Regions from separate parts of the Sedimentibacter sp. genome, predicted to be linked through region 2. Evidence: riboswitches for the same ligand, from Rfam matches in the RefSeq annotation. Region 2 holds a riboswitch; the other holds the start of a gene.
What was found. Region 2 has a riboswitch for thiamine pyrophosphate ahead of AAGU76_RS04470 (thiamine-binding protein). Riboswitches for the same ligand answer to the same signal wherever they lie in the genome.

Region 1: linked by a shared signal. The riboswitch ahead of thiW (energy coupling factor transporter S component ThiW) and the one ahead of AAGU76_RS04470 (thiamine-binding protein) in region 2 are both predicted to bind thiamine pyrophosphate.

What each region holds. Positions count from the first base shown of each region.
Region 1 is NZ_JBCFAS010000004.1:10,758-18,988, reverse strand. Features, by position in the region: gene AAGU76_RS15000 (S-layer homology domain-containing protein) at 1-463, shown strand, start outside; gene AAGU76_RS14995 (M23 family metallopeptidase) at 502-1,530, opposite strand; gene AAGU76_RS14990 (MBL fold metallo-hydrolase) at 1,705-2,493, shown strand; gene AAGU76_RS14985 (CxxH/CxxC protein) at 2,501-2,656, shown strand; gene thiD (bifunctional hydroxymethylpyrimidine kinase/phosphomethylpyrimidine kinase) at 2,739-3,518, opposite strand; gene thiE (thiamine phosphate synthase) at 3,515-4,162, opposite strand; gene thiM (hydroxyethylthiazole kinase) at 4,149-4,970, opposite strand; gene thiC (phosphomethylpyrimidine synthase ThiC) at 4,989-6,293, opposite strand; gene thiW (energy coupling factor transporter S component ThiW) at 6,295-6,786, opposite strand; TPP riboswitch at 6,876-6,976, opposite strand; gene rpsF (30S ribosomal protein S6) at 7,148-7,435, shown strand; gene ssb (single-stranded DNA-binding protein) at 7,461-7,925, shown strand; gene rpsR (30S ribosomal protein S18) at 8,005-8,229, shown strand.
Region 2 is NZ_JBCFAS010000001.1:942,321-950,551, reverse strand. Features, by position in the region: gene AAGU76_RS04490 (class I SAM-dependent methyltransferase) at 1-431, opposite strand, end outside; gene AAGU76_RS04485 (ABC transporter ATP-binding protein) at 462-1,199, opposite strand; gene AAGU76_RS04480 (ABC transporter substrate-binding protein) at 1,232-2,257, opposite strand; gene AAGU76_RS04475 (ABC transporter permease) at 2,284-3,057, opposite strand; gene AAGU76_RS04470 (thiamine-binding protein) at 3,026-3,322, opposite strand; TPP riboswitch at 3,403-3,534, opposite strand; gene AAGU76_RS04465 (response regulator transcription factor) at 3,577-4,695, opposite strand; gene AAGU76_RS04460 (dihydrolipoamide acetyltransferase family protein) at 4,902-5,891, shown strand; gene AAGU76_RS04455 (thiamine pyrophosphate-dependent dehydrogenase E1 component subunit alpha) at 5,967-6,947, shown strand; gene AAGU76_RS04450 (alpha-ketoacid dehydrogenase subunit beta) at 6,944-7,915, shown strand; gene AAGU76_RS04445 (SDR family NAD(P)-dependent oxidoreductase) at 7,954-8,231, shown strand, end outside.

The DNA of each region.
Region 1 (8,231 bases), on a different contig from region 2:
AGAAGATTCAAAAGAAGTTGTAGCTGCAGAAAACGAAGCATCAACAACAGAAGGTGTGACAACAATAGAAGATTCAAAGCTTCCGTTTTCAGATGCCTCGGAAATCCATCCGTGGGCAGTGACGTACATTGAGGATGTTTATGACCGGGGCCTTTTAAAAAGCTACAGGGAAGAACTTGAACCTCTGGAAAGGCTCACAAGAAAAGAAGCTACCATCATAATGGACGGTATTTTCGATGAAGACCAGAAGTATGAAAATCTGGACATAACGACCGTATTCAAGGATCTTGGAAATCTGAGCCAGGAAGAAAAGGAAGCAATTAAGACAGCGTACACAAATGGCTTGATTTCAGGAAAAGGTTCCGGGTCATTCTGCCCGGATGACTACCTGTCAAGGGCTGAAGCCGCTGCCATAATGGTAAAGGTTTCAGAAAAGCTTGAAGAAGTGAACAGTTTAAATTAATCATGAATAAAGGCCGCAAAGTGAATATGGTGCGGCCTTTATTGTTGCATATTGTGGAACCTAATATCGTAAATTCTTTCAAACTCCTTTGTTTCTGAATTGTAGGAAACGGGAGACCTGTTTCTGTTCAAAAGTTTGATTATTTTATAAACATCAATCCAGATTTCTGCTATAGTTTCCTTCTGGGATTCGTCAAATACAAGCTGCATGCCGTAATGAAGGTGAGGAACGTTGATGTTGTTCACATTTTCCTTTCGGCTGTACCCTGTCATGCCTAGATAGCCTATTACATCTCCTGCCTTGACGATATCGCCCTCCTTAAGGGTTTTCACGTAGGGATGGTCTTTCCTAAGATGCGCGTAGTAGTAATACCTTTTGCTGTCGAGGCTTCGGATGCCTATGCGCCAGCCTCCGTACTGGTTCCACCCCAGCGCCTCCACCCGGCCTGTTTCAACTGCAACTATGGGAGTTCCCACTGACCCCATGAGGTCGTTGCCCAGGTGAGAACGTGTAAAGCCGTAGCTTCTTGAGTTCCCGAAGTCATCATAGTGGTTGAAGTAGTAGCCTCCGGCTATGGGAGAAAAAACCTTCAGTCCGTATTTCTGCACCCATACTTTTTTGCCTGGGTTGTTCTCATCGGCCACCTGGATTTCATAAGGCCCCACGAATCCTCCCAACACTGCGGTGTATGCCTCGAAGTAATAGCTGTAGTGTTTCATGTCCTTCGTGAGACTCTCTATGCTTTCACCGCTCTTAAGCTTTGCAATGAGAGCATCCATGTCCTTAGCCCTGTAATTTGAGAAATTTCCGCCGTAACGCACGGCCAGGTATGAAAGTATCTCTATCCAGTTGAGCTTCACTTCTTCATCCACGCTGTTGATGTCTGCCTTGAGCGCCTTGTCCATGGCTTCGTAGGAGACCCTGAAATCAACCCATTTTATGAATGTTTTTTCCTCGTTTACCGACACCGATTGATCCGAGTTCAATAACAATGCTGCTGCCAGGGCCGTACATAGAATTGCTGCAGCGCATGCAAATAATAATCTGGATTTTATTTTAATAATCATTGCATACCTCTGAAATATAATATAATAAATTTTATGCTGACAACAGCCGTGATAGAACAATCTTCGCATTGACGAACAGAAACCATGTTTTAATGCATGGTTGTACAAGAAATTAATTGTATTAATTGAATTTCTATGTTAATATTAAGCTGATTCTAAGTTCGGGAGGACAAATTGAAATTAAAATTTTGTTCGTTGTACAGCGGAAGCAGCGGAAACTGCCAGTATATAAAAACTGAAAACACCACAATTCTTGTTGATGCAGGCCTCAGCGGCAAAAAAATTCAGCAGGAAATTGTTAATATAGGAGAAGACCCGAAAAAGATCGATGCCATATTCATTACCCACGAGCATGCAGACCACATACAGGGTGCGGGTATAATGTCCAGGCGTCTTGATGTGCCCATCTATGCCAATGCAAAGACGTGGGAGGCCATGAGCGAAGCGCTGGGCAGCATCAAGTCCCACAACATAAGAATAATGGATGACTTTGCCGAAGTTGGGGACCTGACACTAAAGTCCTTTGACATATCACACGATGCGGCTCATCCGGTGGGCTACAACATATTTTACAAAAACAAAAAAATAAGCCTCGTTACAGACACAGGCTGCGTCAAAGACAGCATAGCGAACAGCATCATGGATTCAGACCTTCTGCTTGTTGAATCAAACCACGATGAAGACATGGTACTCATAGGACCGTATCCGTGGCCGCTGAAGAGAAGGGTTCTGGGCGAATTCGGCCACATGTCCAACGACACCGCAGGACACCTCATAACCAGAGTGGTGAAAAGAGGAAATGAGATAGTGCTGCTGGGGCATCTGAGCAAAGAAAACAATTTTCCGCAGCTTGCCTACAAGACCGTTGAGAACATTCTGAAAGAAAACTGCATAGAGGTAAATCCGGGAATCTGCCTTGACATGACATACAGAGACAGGTCAAGCAAGGTTTATGAAATATAGGTGAATCATGGAAGAAATAATTTATGCGTGCAAGGAGCACGTTGAGATGGCACTGGACGACATTGTGAATGATGAGGAAAAAGCTCCGGTAATCACGAAAATCCAGCAGGAAAAAAAGTGTGGCTACTGCAATGAGCCTGCCGAATATGAAGTGAAAGCATAAAAAACAGATGGATATGTCCATCTGTTTTTTTGTCCTCAAGAGGAAGCACGTATCTCATTGCGCCTAGGGATACATGACCAAATTATAGGTTCCAGCAGTGGTTCAGTGGGCCTCTTCCTTTTCCTAGATTCAGGTTGCTTTTTAAGGCACCGGTTACATACTGCTTTGCATTGTATATGCTTTCCTTTACGGTGAAGCCTTCCGCCAGGCTGCATGCAATGGCAGAGGACAGGGTGCAGCCTGTTCCGTGGGTGTTCTTGTTGAGTATTTTTTCCTGTTCGAACCAGAAAAGTTCCCCGTGACGGTATAAAAGGTCGTCGCTGGTGTCCTCCAGGTGTCCGCCCTTTATTAGGATGTGTCCTGAGTACAGGCTGGAGATCATTGCTGCAGCCTTTTCCATATCATCCTTGTTTTTTATCCTTATGCCGCTAAGGCATTCTGCTTCAGGTATGTTGGGCGTTATTACAGTTGCCAGCGGCATAAGAGTAGTTTTCAGCATGTCCAGGGCATCATTGTTTATAAGTCTGCTGCCGCTGGTTGAAACCATCACAGGGTCGAGCACTATGTTTTTGGCGTTGTGCAGCACCAGCTTTTCAGAAATGACTTTTATTATATCATTGTTTGGCACCATTCCTATCTTTACGGCATCAGGGCGTATGTCTGAAAACACGGCATCTATCTGCATGGAAGTGAACTCATAGGTGGATTCCATGACGCCGAAAACTCCTGTGGTATTTTGAGCCGTTAGGGCTGTTATTACACTCATTCCGTACATCCTGTGGCTGGTTATGGTCTTCAGGTCGGCTTGTATTCCGGCTCCTCCGCTGCAGTCTGAACCTGCAATTGTAAGTATAGTTCTCATAGCTTGCCTCCTGTTACCATTTTTGAAAGCTCCAGCAGTTCTCCGGCAGCTGAGCTGATGTCGCCTTTTCCGAATATGGCAGATATGGCACAGATCCCGTCAATGCCGGAACCTTTAAGCTTCAGCACATTGTCCTTGCTTATGCCTCCTATGGCAACAACAGGTATGCTGACGGAGTCTGCAATCTCCTTAAGAATTCCGATGGTTATGTTTTCTGCATCAAGCTTTGTTGATGTGGAGAAAACAGAGCCTGCTCCTATGTAGTCGGCTCCTTCCAGCTGTGCCTTCACCGCAGCTTTTACTGTTTTTGCTGAGACTCCGATTATCTTGCCGTGTCCCAGCCTTTCTCTTGCTGCCAGAACAGTTCCATCATTCTGACCTATGTGGACACCGTCCGAATCGGTTTCCAGTGCCACATCTATGTTGTCGTTAATTACAAAGGGAACATTGTACCTGTCGGTGACTGATTTCACCTGGAGGGCAAGCCGTACAAATTCGTCATGGCCTATGTTTTTCTCGCGAAGCTGCACAAAGGTTGCGCCGCCCCTTATTGCTTCCTCCACAGCTTTCGCCAGACTTTTGTCCTTAAGCCAGGTCCTGTCCGTTATTGCGTAAAGTGAAAATGAGTTTCTATCTGGCTTCAATTCTGGCCCTCCCTTCAAGCATGTTGTCATCTATGAGCCCCATGAAATCTATGAGATGCGTTTTAAAGGATGATGTTCCTTCTACCCGGGATGAAATGTTCTCGTAAGCCGTTTCACCGCATATGCCCATGGTGCAAAGGGCAGCGGCGCATGCGTCAACTGTGCCGGCGTTTGCTGCAATAAAAGCTCCCGTTATGGAAGAAAGCATGCAGCCTGTTCCGGAAACCCTTCTCATCATGGGATGACCGTTTCTGATTATGTAGGTTTTGATGCTGTCGGTTACTATGTCTGCGGCTCCTGTTACAGCTATGACTGCCCCTGTTGAACGGGAAAGGTGAACAGCAAATTCTGCGGTTTTGTCCAGGATGTCATCACCGATGCTGTCTGAAATGTCTGCATCAACACCTCTTGTTGAGCTGCTCAGTCGTCCAACGGTCTTTATTTCCGAAATGTTTCCCCTTATGACAGAAAACTTAACTTCCTCCAGGAGGCAGAATGCTGTTTCGGTCCTGAGTTTTGAGGCTCCTGCTCCGACGGGGTCAAGGACCACGGGTATGCTAAGCTGGTTTGCCTTTCTCCCTGCCAGTATCATGGATTTGATTGTGCGGGAGTTAAGCGTTCCGATGTTTATGACCAGAGCATTGCTTATGGCGGTTATTTCTTCGACTTCTTCCTCGTCATCTGCCATGATGGGAGAGGCTCCCAGAGACAAAAGTGCATTAGCGCAGTCGTTGACCGTCACGTAATTTGTTATGTTGTGTACCAGAGGGTGAGCTTTTCTCACGTTTTTAAGCATATCTGTAAACATAACTCGCTCCTTTCACATTCAATTTGTAAATTCAACTTTCTCTCCGTTAAGTATCTTGTTTGTTGTCCTCATGGCGCACATTTTTCCGCACATGGAGCAGCTGTGCTTGTCTGCGGGAGGGGTGCTTTCGAAATATTCCCTGGCTTTCTTCCCGTCAATGGCATAGGAAAACATCTCTTCCCAGTCGATTCTGCGGCGGGCATCGCTCATTTTGTTGTCGATGTCCCTGGCGTTTGGAATACCCTTGGCAATGTCCCCGGCGTGGGCAGCTATCTTAGAAGCTATTAATCCTTCCTTTACGTCGTTTACATCCGGAAGTCTGAGGTGTTCCGCAGGTGTTACGTAGCACAGGAAATCTGCGCCGTTGGCCGCAGCAACAGCTCCGCCTATGGCCGATGTTATGTGGTCGTATCCAGGTGCTATGTCGGTGACTATTGGTCCCAGTACATAGAAGGGAGCTCCGTGGCAAAGTCTTTTCTGTAGTTTCATGTTTGCTGCAATTTCGTTGAGAGCCATGTGTCCGGGACCTTCAACCAGCACCTGCACATTCTTTTCCCATGCCCTTTTGGTCAGGTGTCCTATTTCAATGAGCTCCGCAATCTGTCCCGCATCGGTGGAATCATTGATGCTTCCGGGTCTTAAGGCATCGCCCAGGCTTATGGTTACGTCGTACTCGTAAAGTATGTCCAGAAGCTCATCATAGTGTTCATAGAAGGGATTTTCGTTTCCTGTCATCTCCATCCATGCAAAAATCAGCGAGCCGCCTCTGGAAACAATGTTCGTGAGCCTCTTGGACTGCTTGAAGCTGGCAATGGAGCTTTTGTTGAGCCCTGCATGTATGGTCATGAAATCCACTCCTTCCCTGGCATGGGCTTCAACTACCTTCAGAAAATCCTCAGCCTTGATTTCAAGAAGGTCCTTTTCCAGGTATCCTATGGCGTCGTACATTGGCACGGTGCCTATCATGGCGGGAGAGTAGTCTATGAGCTGGCTTCTGAACGTGTTTGTCTTTCCGTAGTTGCTCAGGTCCATTATCGCTTCGGCTCCGAACTCAATGGACATCTTTACCTTTTCAAATTCTTTTTCATAATCGGCGCAGTCGCCTGACACTCCAAGGTTCACGTTTATCTTGGTCTTCAGCCCTTCTCCTATTCCTTCGGGGCTAAGTGACCTGTGATTTATGTTTGCAGGTATTGCAACCCTGCCTTTGGCGACCAGCTCCCTCAGCTTTTCTGCATTTATGTTCTCCTTGGAAGCGACAACTTCCATTTCAGGAGTGATTATTCCTTTTTTTGCTGCTTCCATCTGTGTTTTGTAGTTCATTTCATACCTCCATATTTTTGTAAAATCCGGTTTTTCTTAAAGCTGTAATAAATACATAGGACATTCCTGCTCCAGCTGCTGAACTCATGATGAAAGGCACGACAAAGCCAAACAAGGCAGCCTCTCTTGACATGATAAACGCTGCAACAGGGTAGGCCAAAAGTGCTCCGATGATTCCTGTTCCAACTACCTCACCTGCAAAAGCCAGGGAAGGCTTCTTGGTGTGCTTGTAAAGCATGGAGCAGAGAAAAGCCCCACACATGCTTCCCGGAAAAGCCAGCAGGCTGCCGGTTCCAATCATAACCCTTATGAGAGATGTAACAAAAGCCATTCCAACAGCATAAGTTGGCCCCAGAGTCACACCTGCCAGAACATTGATCATGTGCTGCACGGGAAATACCTTTGCAGCTCCCACAGGAATCGAAAAAGTTGAGCACACAACTCCTACAGCGATGAAAATCCCTGCCTGAGCTAATTTTTTTGCGTTCGTCATATAGACCTCCAGATTTTTTATTTAAATATTTCTGGTTTTGAATTTCAAGGAATCAAAAAAGGTGCACTTCTTTTGAAGTACACCCAATATAAATTCTCATTCATTCTTCCCTACGTTGGCATTATCCAAATCAGGTACGGTCGAAACATAAGTTTCCTCTCAGCCTTCAAAAGCTCCCGAAAATATTTAGTTGCATTAATAGTAACACTAATGCACATACTAGTCAACAAAATTAAGCTGAAAATAAAATTTGAAAAATAGTAAAAAAATGCTTGTTTAATAATGGCGGCAATGCTATAATATATTCGCTATCCTTGCTCCTGAGTAAGCAGGGGCCAAAGTCCAAAGGGAGGTGACTCAAATGATGAGAAAATATGAAGGCGCTTTTATCTTATTGTCCAATCTTGAAGAAGACGTAAGAAATGCTGAAATCGAAAAAGTAAAGAACATAATAACCCAAAGACAAGGAACTGTCGAAAAAGTTAATGAGTGGGGTCAGAGAAGACTTGCTTATGAAATCGACAAGAAAAGAGAAGGTTATTATGTGTTTGTAGATTTCACTTCAGGCGCAGATGCTGTTGACGAAATAGACAGAATTTGCAAAATCAGTGATAACTTTATCAGACATATGATTACTGTAGAAGAATAGAAATAAACATAAAAGAGGTAAACTAATGAATAGTGTTGTATTAATAGGAAGGTTGGCCCGGGATCCCGAGCTGAGATTCATACCTTCGACAGGTATGGCTGTGACCAGATTGACTTTAGCTGTAGACAAGGAATTGTTCGGAGAAAAAAAGCAACAAGCTGTTAGCCAGGGAAAACCTACAGCAGACTTCATAAATGTTACTATTTTTGGAAAACAGGCTGAAAATTGCGCCAACTACCTTACAAAGGGAAGTCAGTGCGCAGTTCATGGCAGAATTTCAACAGGAAGTTACACTACACAGTCAGGCGAAAAGAGATATACAACAGACATTATTGCAGATAGAGTAGAGTTTATCGGCAGCGGAAAAGGACAGTCATCAGCTCCGCAGCAGGGAAGATCGATCCAGCCAGATAGCAGCTTTTTCGATGAGTTCCCGGATGAAGACAACGACATTTTCCAACCGGTAGATGACGAAGATATACCATTTTAAACAACAATAGCGGAAGGAGGAAATATCAATGAGTTCAAGACAAGGCGGAAACGCTAGAGATAACGACAAGAACGACAGAATGGGTCAAAAAAGAAGACCTCGCAAGAAAGTATGCCAGTTCTGCCAGGAAAAGGCAACACATATAGATTACAAAGACCTTGGAAAGTTAAAGAAATATACAACTGAAAGAGGTAAAATATTACCAAGAAGAATCACAGGTGCTTGCGCTAAGCATCAGAGAATGGTAACCAGAGCTATAAAGAGAGCAAGAACAATAGCATTGCTTCCATATGTAGCAGATTAATC
Region 2 (8,231 bases):
ATGGTTCCAATCAGCACCTGGCCGCCTTCCTTGACAACCCGAAGCATTCCTTCAAGAGCCTTCGGAGCATCCTCATCCTCTACAAATTCAAAGGCAGCCATGGAAAATACTGCATCAAATTCATTTTCCTTAAACTTTAAATCAATCAAATCCATATGCAAAAACTTGATGGGGAGATTTTCTTCTGCTGATTTTTTGCGTGCAATGTCAAGCATGTTGTCTGAAATGTCAATTCCTGTAACATTGCAGCCCATCTTTGCAAGCTTTATGCTGAAGTTACCTGTACCGCATCCGATGTCCAGAACATTCATGCCCTTTTCAACGCGGATCATTTTAAAGGCAAGGTCTGTTTCAACCTTATCAACAAAGTTTCCCTTTTTATCCGTATACCATGCATCGTAATCAGATGCAACATTATCAAATATAGCCATGATTCTCACTCCGTTTCATTTGTACTGCAGCTATTCAAGACTCTTAATGATGTGTTTTTTATAGCTCATGAATTTTTCGCTCACGATGAAATCCTTATGCCTTGGTTTAGGTTCGTCAATTGTTATTTCTTCCGTAATCTTACCGGGTTTTCCTGCTATGATATAAATCCTGTCAGATAACAATATGGCTTCGTCTATGTCGTGGGTAATGAGGAATGTCGAAAGCTTTATTTGCTCCATGACATTCAAGTACCATTGGTGCATGTTGCCCTTTGTAATGTTGTCCAGTGCGCTGAAAGGTTCGTCCAACAATGCAACCTGGTTTGAAAAAAGATATGTCCTAAGCAGTGCGGCCCTTTGTCTCATACCCCCTGACAGCTGGTTGGGATACTTGTTTTCAGTGCCTTCAAGCCCAAACTCTTCAAAATATTTTGAAGTGTATTCACGAGCCTTTGATTTTTTCTCTCCCCTTATGATCAAGGGGAGAGATACATTATCAATTATGGTTTTGTAGGGAAGAAGCAGGTCTTTTTGCAGCATGTAGCTTACATTGCCTGTTGTTCCCGTTATGTTTTTACCGTCCAGTTCAACCGTTCCGCCATCAGGCTTTACGAGGCCTGCTATCACATTGAACAACGTTGTTTTTCCAACTCCGCTAACTCCTAAAATGGCGACAATCTCTCCCTGTTTCAATTCAATGGAAATATCATCTATGACTTTAGAACCTTCATAGCTGACAGTTATGTTTTTAGTAGCTAGCTTATTCATCGGCTGATCCTCTAATCTTTGTATTTATCAAATTAATCCATAAGGTATAGGTTTGTAAATCCTGCCCCTTTAGGAATTTCACTTTCAATGAGCTTGTTTTCAAACAGCCATCCATAGAAGCCGTCCCATCTTTCCTGGTCTATATAACCCCACTGCGCCGCGTCTGCAATATATTGGTCAGCAAGCCATTTCTGACTTTCTATTACTATTTCTGAATCCAGTTCAGGAGCAGCTTCAAGCAGTATCTTCGCTGCATCCTCAGGATTTTCTATTGCAAATTCATATCCCTGTTTTATGGCAGACAGTGCTTTTTTTACAGTTTCAGGATTTTCCTGCGCATAATTGGTGTTTGTGATAAGTACAGGGCTGTAGTAATCAAGTTCTGTACCGTAGTCAGCAAAGTTTAAGTAGTTTGTCTCTAGTCCCTTAACCTTTGTTGCTATGCCGTCCCATGCATAATATACCCAAACGGTGTCTATATCTGTCTGCAAGGCTGTGATAACATCGGTTACAGTGCTGGGCACCATTTCTATTTCATCGAAGTTTCCGCCGTCATCTTCAACTATCTTTCTGATGATGGCCTGCTCAATGGGCATATCCCATGTGGCATAGTTGTGACCGGCCATTTTGGCAGGGGAGTCAATACCGTCTTCCTTAAGTGAAATTATACCTGAAGTGTTGTGCTGAATCAATGCGGCAACTGCTGTAATGGGCATTGAGTTTGCAGAAGCAAAGTTTGGTGCCAGCGTGTCCTGGAAGCTTATTCCGAATTCGGCTCCGCCGCCGCCAACCAAGGCTTCAGCTCCACCCTCCGGCGGCTGCATGATTTCAACGTCCAGTCCCTGTTTAGCAAAATATCCTTTTGACTGGGCAACATATAAGCCTGTGTGGTTTGTATTGGGCGTCCAGTCAAGTACGATTCTTACTTTCTGATTTTCAGCAGTCTGATTGTTGCTGCCCTGATTCTGAGACTGGTTTGAACTGCAGGATGCAAGCACAAACAGTGAAAGCATCAGCACAGCAACCAGATACAAAGATTTTCTTTTTATGTTTTTCATTTTCATTGTCCTTTCAATTTTGATATTCAATTTTCTTTTTTTGTATTTTCCCATGGCATTGCTGATTTTTTTAGAAAAGACACTGCAAACATCAGCAGCAGACTTATGGCTGAAATAAAAAATATAACAGCGAACATCTTGTCAAAGGAATAAGATTTTCTTACCCTGGTCATATAGACACCAAGGCCCGTGAAGCCTCCCAGCCACTCAGAAACCACAGCCCCCACCACCGAGTAGGAAACTGAAATTCTAAGACCTGAGAAAAACTGGCTTAAGGCACCTGGCAGCTTAATATGTATGAAGCATTGAAGCCTGTTTGCACCCATTGCCCTCAACAGATTAAGAGCATCCTTGTCTGCGGAGTTAAACCCTTCCAGCAAGCTAACGGCTATGGGGAAAAACGTCGTTATGACTATCAGCGTGATTTTGGGCAAAATTCCGTAACCCAGCCAAAGAACCAAAAGAGGTGCTATGGCAACAGTAGGAACAGTCTGCGTCAGAACCATGATTGGGTACACGGATTTGTAAAAAAAGTTGAATCTGTCCATGAGTACGGCAATGACAAATCCCAGCGCTGTTCCGATGGTCAGGCCCAAAAACGCTTCAGTCAAAGTTGCCTTAGCATGTTCCATCAAAAGCGGAAAATCATTGACAAATGCCATAACCACATCAGCAGGAGAAGGAAGCATGTACTTCGGCACAACCCCCGTGGTGGATAAAAGCTGCCATACGATCAATATGACAACTATGGCAAAAAACGGAGATACCTTATTGATGATGCTTTGTAACTTTTTTTTCAATAGTCAGCACACCACCATCCGGAGCATAACCTATTTTTACATATGAAGATACCTTCGGAGCTCCTGCCTTGACTGCTATTAACTGGCAGTTTTTAACTATTTCCATCAGTTGGTCATAATCTCCTTCAATCGAAGTTTCGCTTGGTCCCACATAGTAATTTAATCCCGTGCTCTTAATATACGCAATTACTTCATCTACAATACGGATTACCTCTTCATCAGAATCCACATGCGGTAATACCTGAATAGCTACATTTGCTTGCATAAAGCCCTCCTGAAATTTAATTAGTATAGGTATAACAAAAACCTCTCCGGCAATGGGAGAGGTTGTAATCCTAAAGGTTATGCGCCAATATATACAATCCCTACGCCAGCATTACCTGGATCAGGTTCCAAACAGTTTTACTGTTTCAGGGTTTTGAACATTGGAGTAGTCCGCTTCTCAGCCTAATTCATTAAGCTCCCCTATGAATTAAATATTATCATAATGAAATGTTGTTGTCAAGGAGTGAGAAGAAATCAAGTTCTTTGGAGGTCTTTGTTGGCGGTATCTTCAATGAAACCCAGTTTAAAAAGTATAGCGGTTCGGCTGCTGACATTCAGCTTGTTGAAGATATTATCCATATGTGTCCGAACAGTATGAGTACTGATATACAACTTTGAAGCTATTTCTTTGTTGGAGAATCCCTGAGAAAGCAATTCCACAATTTCCAGCTGTCGTTCAGTAAGGTTGTATTTATAGGTAAAAGCATGCACATTTTGGAGTTTTGTTGGTGATTTTTTAATTATATAAAGAAGGTAATAGGTTTCAACACCGTTTTGCATACTTGGAACAATCGAAGGCACTATCTTGATAGTATAGTTATCCAGTTCATAATAAATGGCTGAAGTGGAATCCTTGGATTGAAAAGATATATTAGGCAATATATTTTGCACAACTTCATGGACTGGATCAGAAATAAAGGTTTCGCTTAAAAGATCGAGACAATAAATTTTGGCAATCTCATTACTGTTGATGATATTCCTTCTTTGATCAAGAACAATCATGCCTATGGGCAGCTGTGATATGCAATTTTTGTAAATCTGCTGCTCATTTTTTATTTGAGTTCTTACAAGATACTCGTGGAGTTGATAAGTTATATTGTCATAAAGACTTCTTAGAATCTCATAATCCCTGGGAGTAAAGTTACCTTCTTCTTTCGGACGAAATATACCAAGCGCACCGATCAGCTGGTTATTGAACTTTAGGGGCATGGCTACTTCATAATATAGATTATCCTTTTTCAAGAAATCTTTGTAATACTCCGTTGCTTCAAATTGTTTTAAGGACATAAGATCGGTTATTGCAATCGTTTTCTTAGTCATCATAAAGTAACCCATGTTAATTGGATGGAAAATATCTGTTTTGAAATAGTACTCAGCATACATCTGAAAAAGTTGTCCACTTATATTGAGGCCTATAGGGCTAGAAAACCGGCCGTCAGAATCAATTAGATGAAATGTGAGGTAGTTGAATGAAAAAATATTTGAAATGTTTTTTAACAATTCATAACGGTAATCTCCCTTACCGTTATGAATTTGAGAAATAAACTGCAGGATTTTGTCGTAATCCTTAATTGTGAGAAGACTTCTGCCCATATTAAGACCTCCCTCAAAAATTTTTTATCATGCCATTTTATTATTATAATTATATAAATATTTTAAATTTTTAGCAATAATAAATTGTTGAAACTATAAAAATACGTAAATTTACGTATGTGTTATTCAAAAAAATAAGGAATTTATGCGATGATAACGATTTTATTATTTGATAAGATTTAATAAAAAAGAAAGGAGAGACAAATATGAGCATTGAAGTTTATATGCCAAGATTAGGTGCGACTATGAAAGAAGGGACCTTGGTAAACTGGTTTAAAAAGGAAGGCGATACTGTTAAAAAGGGAGAGTCTTTGGCTGAAATATCTTCAGAAAAATTGACCAGCGAGATTGAGGCATCAGCAGATGGATATATGGACAAAATCATTGTCCAAGAAGGAGAGACAGTTCCTGTGGCTACAGTAATAGGAATAATTTCTGAATCAAACAGTAATACGAACCACCATACTGCACAGTATACAGAAATCAAAATAGAGGATCAACAGGGTCCTAAAACAATATTAGAGTCAAAACCGGTTAGCAGCCTTAGAAAGGTTATCGGAGAAAGAATGTCTGAGAGTTTACGCATATCGCCACAGGGAACAATGACTACGCGAGCAGACATGACGGAATTGATATTATTAAAGGATGAATTAGCTGAGCTTGGAAAGAAAGTTACATACACTGACATATTTGTTAAATTAGTAGGTCTTGCCCTTGAGAAAAATCCACTTTTAAATGCATCTATGGAAGATGGCAAACTGGTTTTATATAAATCTGTTAACATCGGCGTTGGAGTAGGAAGCGAAGATGGATTGTTTGTGCCTGTTATAAAAAATGTAGAGCAAAAAAGCCTGATGCAAATATCACAGGAAATTAAAGATATGGCATTAAAAATTAAAGAAAAACGTATTACCTCTGATGAAATGACGGGTGGAACATTTACTATCAGCAACCTTGGAATGTTTGATGTTGATATTATTACTCCTATCATCAATCCACCTGAAGCTGCTATTTTGGCTATCGGAACCACCCGCAAGGAGCCAGTGGCTTTAGAAGATGATAGAATAGTTGTACGCCCCATGACCACTTTATCTCTGACAGCTGACCATGCTGTAATGGATGGAATTCCTGCGGTAACTTTTTTATCAACAATTAAGGATCTCATGAAAAATCCAAAGGAAATTATTAATATTTAGCGGAGGAGGATCATTAGTAATTAAATTCAGTTAAGTCGAAATAAGTCAATCTAAAAACACAATGGAGGTGTAAAAATGAAGTACTCAGAAAGTGAATTGCTAAAATTTTATGAGCAGCTGGTTAGGGGTCGTAAGTACGAAGAAAAAATAATTACTCTGCTTGGACAGGGTAAGCTACAAGGTTTTTTCCACCTGGGGATTGGACAAGAGGCATCACAAGTTGGAGTAGTTAATGCGCTTGGACCAAATGATTATTTAGTGCCAACACACCGATTTCATCCTGGTCTGGTAAATAAGCTTGATTTAAAGAAATTGACTGCTGAGCTTTTAGGCAGAAGGTCAGGTTACAACAAGGGTCATGCTTTCACGTTTCATATTTCCAGTAAAGCAGAACGCATATTACCGGTAAACGGAATGTTAGGAGCAGGAATCCCTAATGCAGTTGGATATGCCTGGGCTTTGAAAATGGATAAAAAGGATTCTGTAGTAGTTTGTGTTTTGGGAGATGGTGCAGCTGCAGAAGGTAATGTGCATGAAGGCATGAACATTGCAGCTAATCTGAATGTGCCTATCGTTTTCTATATTGAAAACAATGGTTGGGCTGTATCTAACCCGTTTAATGAACAGACTAAGATTAAAAACCTTTCTGAAAGAGCGTCTGCCTATGGCATGACGGGAATTACTGTCGATGGTAATGATGTAATAAAAGTTAAAGAAACTCTTGAAGATGCCATTGCTAAAGCGAGAAAAGGGCAACCGAGTATAGTTGAAGCCAAGGTTAGTCGCTGGAGAGGCCATTTCGAGGGAGATCCAGGCTTTTACAGAAATCCCGAGGAGCTTGAAACCGCCTACAAAGAGGATTGTATTAAGCGCATGAAAAATACGTTGCTGGAGCAAGGCATAAGTGAAAAGAAATTTGAGGAAATAGATGAAAAAGTACATCAGGAAATAGAAGAGGCCTTCAATTATGCAGAGAAAGAACCATTTCCTACTGCAGAAGAAATTCTGAATTACGATAATGTATATGCAACAAATCTTGGAGGTGATTTGTTATGAGAATGCTTACTATGAATCAAGCAATTTTGGAAGCCCAAATGGAGGAAATGGAGAGAGATCCAGATGTATTCCTTATTGGAGAGGATGTAGCCATGCTTGGCAGTGCTTTTCAACAGTCTGCTGGTCTATATCAAAAATTTGGTCCTGACCGCGTATTCAATATGCCAGTTGCTGAATCCGGATATGCTAACTTTGGTGTTGGAGCTGCTACGGCAGGCAAGAGGCCTATCGTGGAAATGCAGTTTGGAGATTTTGTCATCATGGCTTTTGATGCGGTTGCCAGTCAGGGTACAAAGGCTCGTTACATGTCGGGTGGCGAACTGAGTGTACCTATGACAGTACGTTGTCCTCAAGGAGCAGGTGTAGGTGGTGGTGCCCAGCATTCCCAGTGTATAGAAGCTTGGTTTATGAACTTCCCTGGAATTAAAATTGTTATGCCGTCAACACCATATGATGCAAAAGGACTTTTAAAGACTGCCATACGTGATAATGATGTGGTGCTGTTTTTAGAACATAAATCTATGATGGGCGTTAAGGGTGAGGTGCCTGAAGGAGAGTACACCATACCTTTAGGCCAGGCACAAGTGGTCAGGGAAGGGAAAGATGTGACGATTATAGCTCTCCAGACTCAAGTATACCAGGCTTTGGATGCAGCAAAGGAGTTATCTAATGAAGGAATCGAAGTGGAGATTATCGACCCCCGCTCCTTAATACCTCTTGACACTAAGACGATAGGGGAGTCAGTAAAAAAGACTGGACGTGTGGTTATTGTGCATGAGGCTCCTAAGAGAGGCGGATTTGGCAGTGAAATTAGCGCTGTCATCACAGAAAAATTTTTCCCATATTTAAAAACACCAATCATCAGAATAGGAGCAGCCAACATTCCGTTGCCATTCGGAATGACTGAACAGTATTGTCTGCCTAATAAAGATACTATTGTGAAGAGTGTTAAAGATCTTTTGAAGTAATACCAGCACCTCAAATAATAGGAAAAGAGGAATGAAAGATGATATCTATTAATTTGGAAGGTAAAAAGGCCATTGTCACAGGTGCAGCAAGCGGCTTAGGAAAAGCTATTGCCTTGAAGCTGGCTGAAGCAGGATGTGATGTTGGAATTGGAGACATGAATTATGAAGGAGCACAAGAAGTAGTCAGACAAATAAAAAACATGAACGTTGCCAGCGTGGCATTCAAAGTTGACACCAGTAATGCAGATGATTTCAACAAGGGTGTAGATGAGGTTGTAAAAGAATTTGGTAAGCTTGATATTATGGTGAATAACGC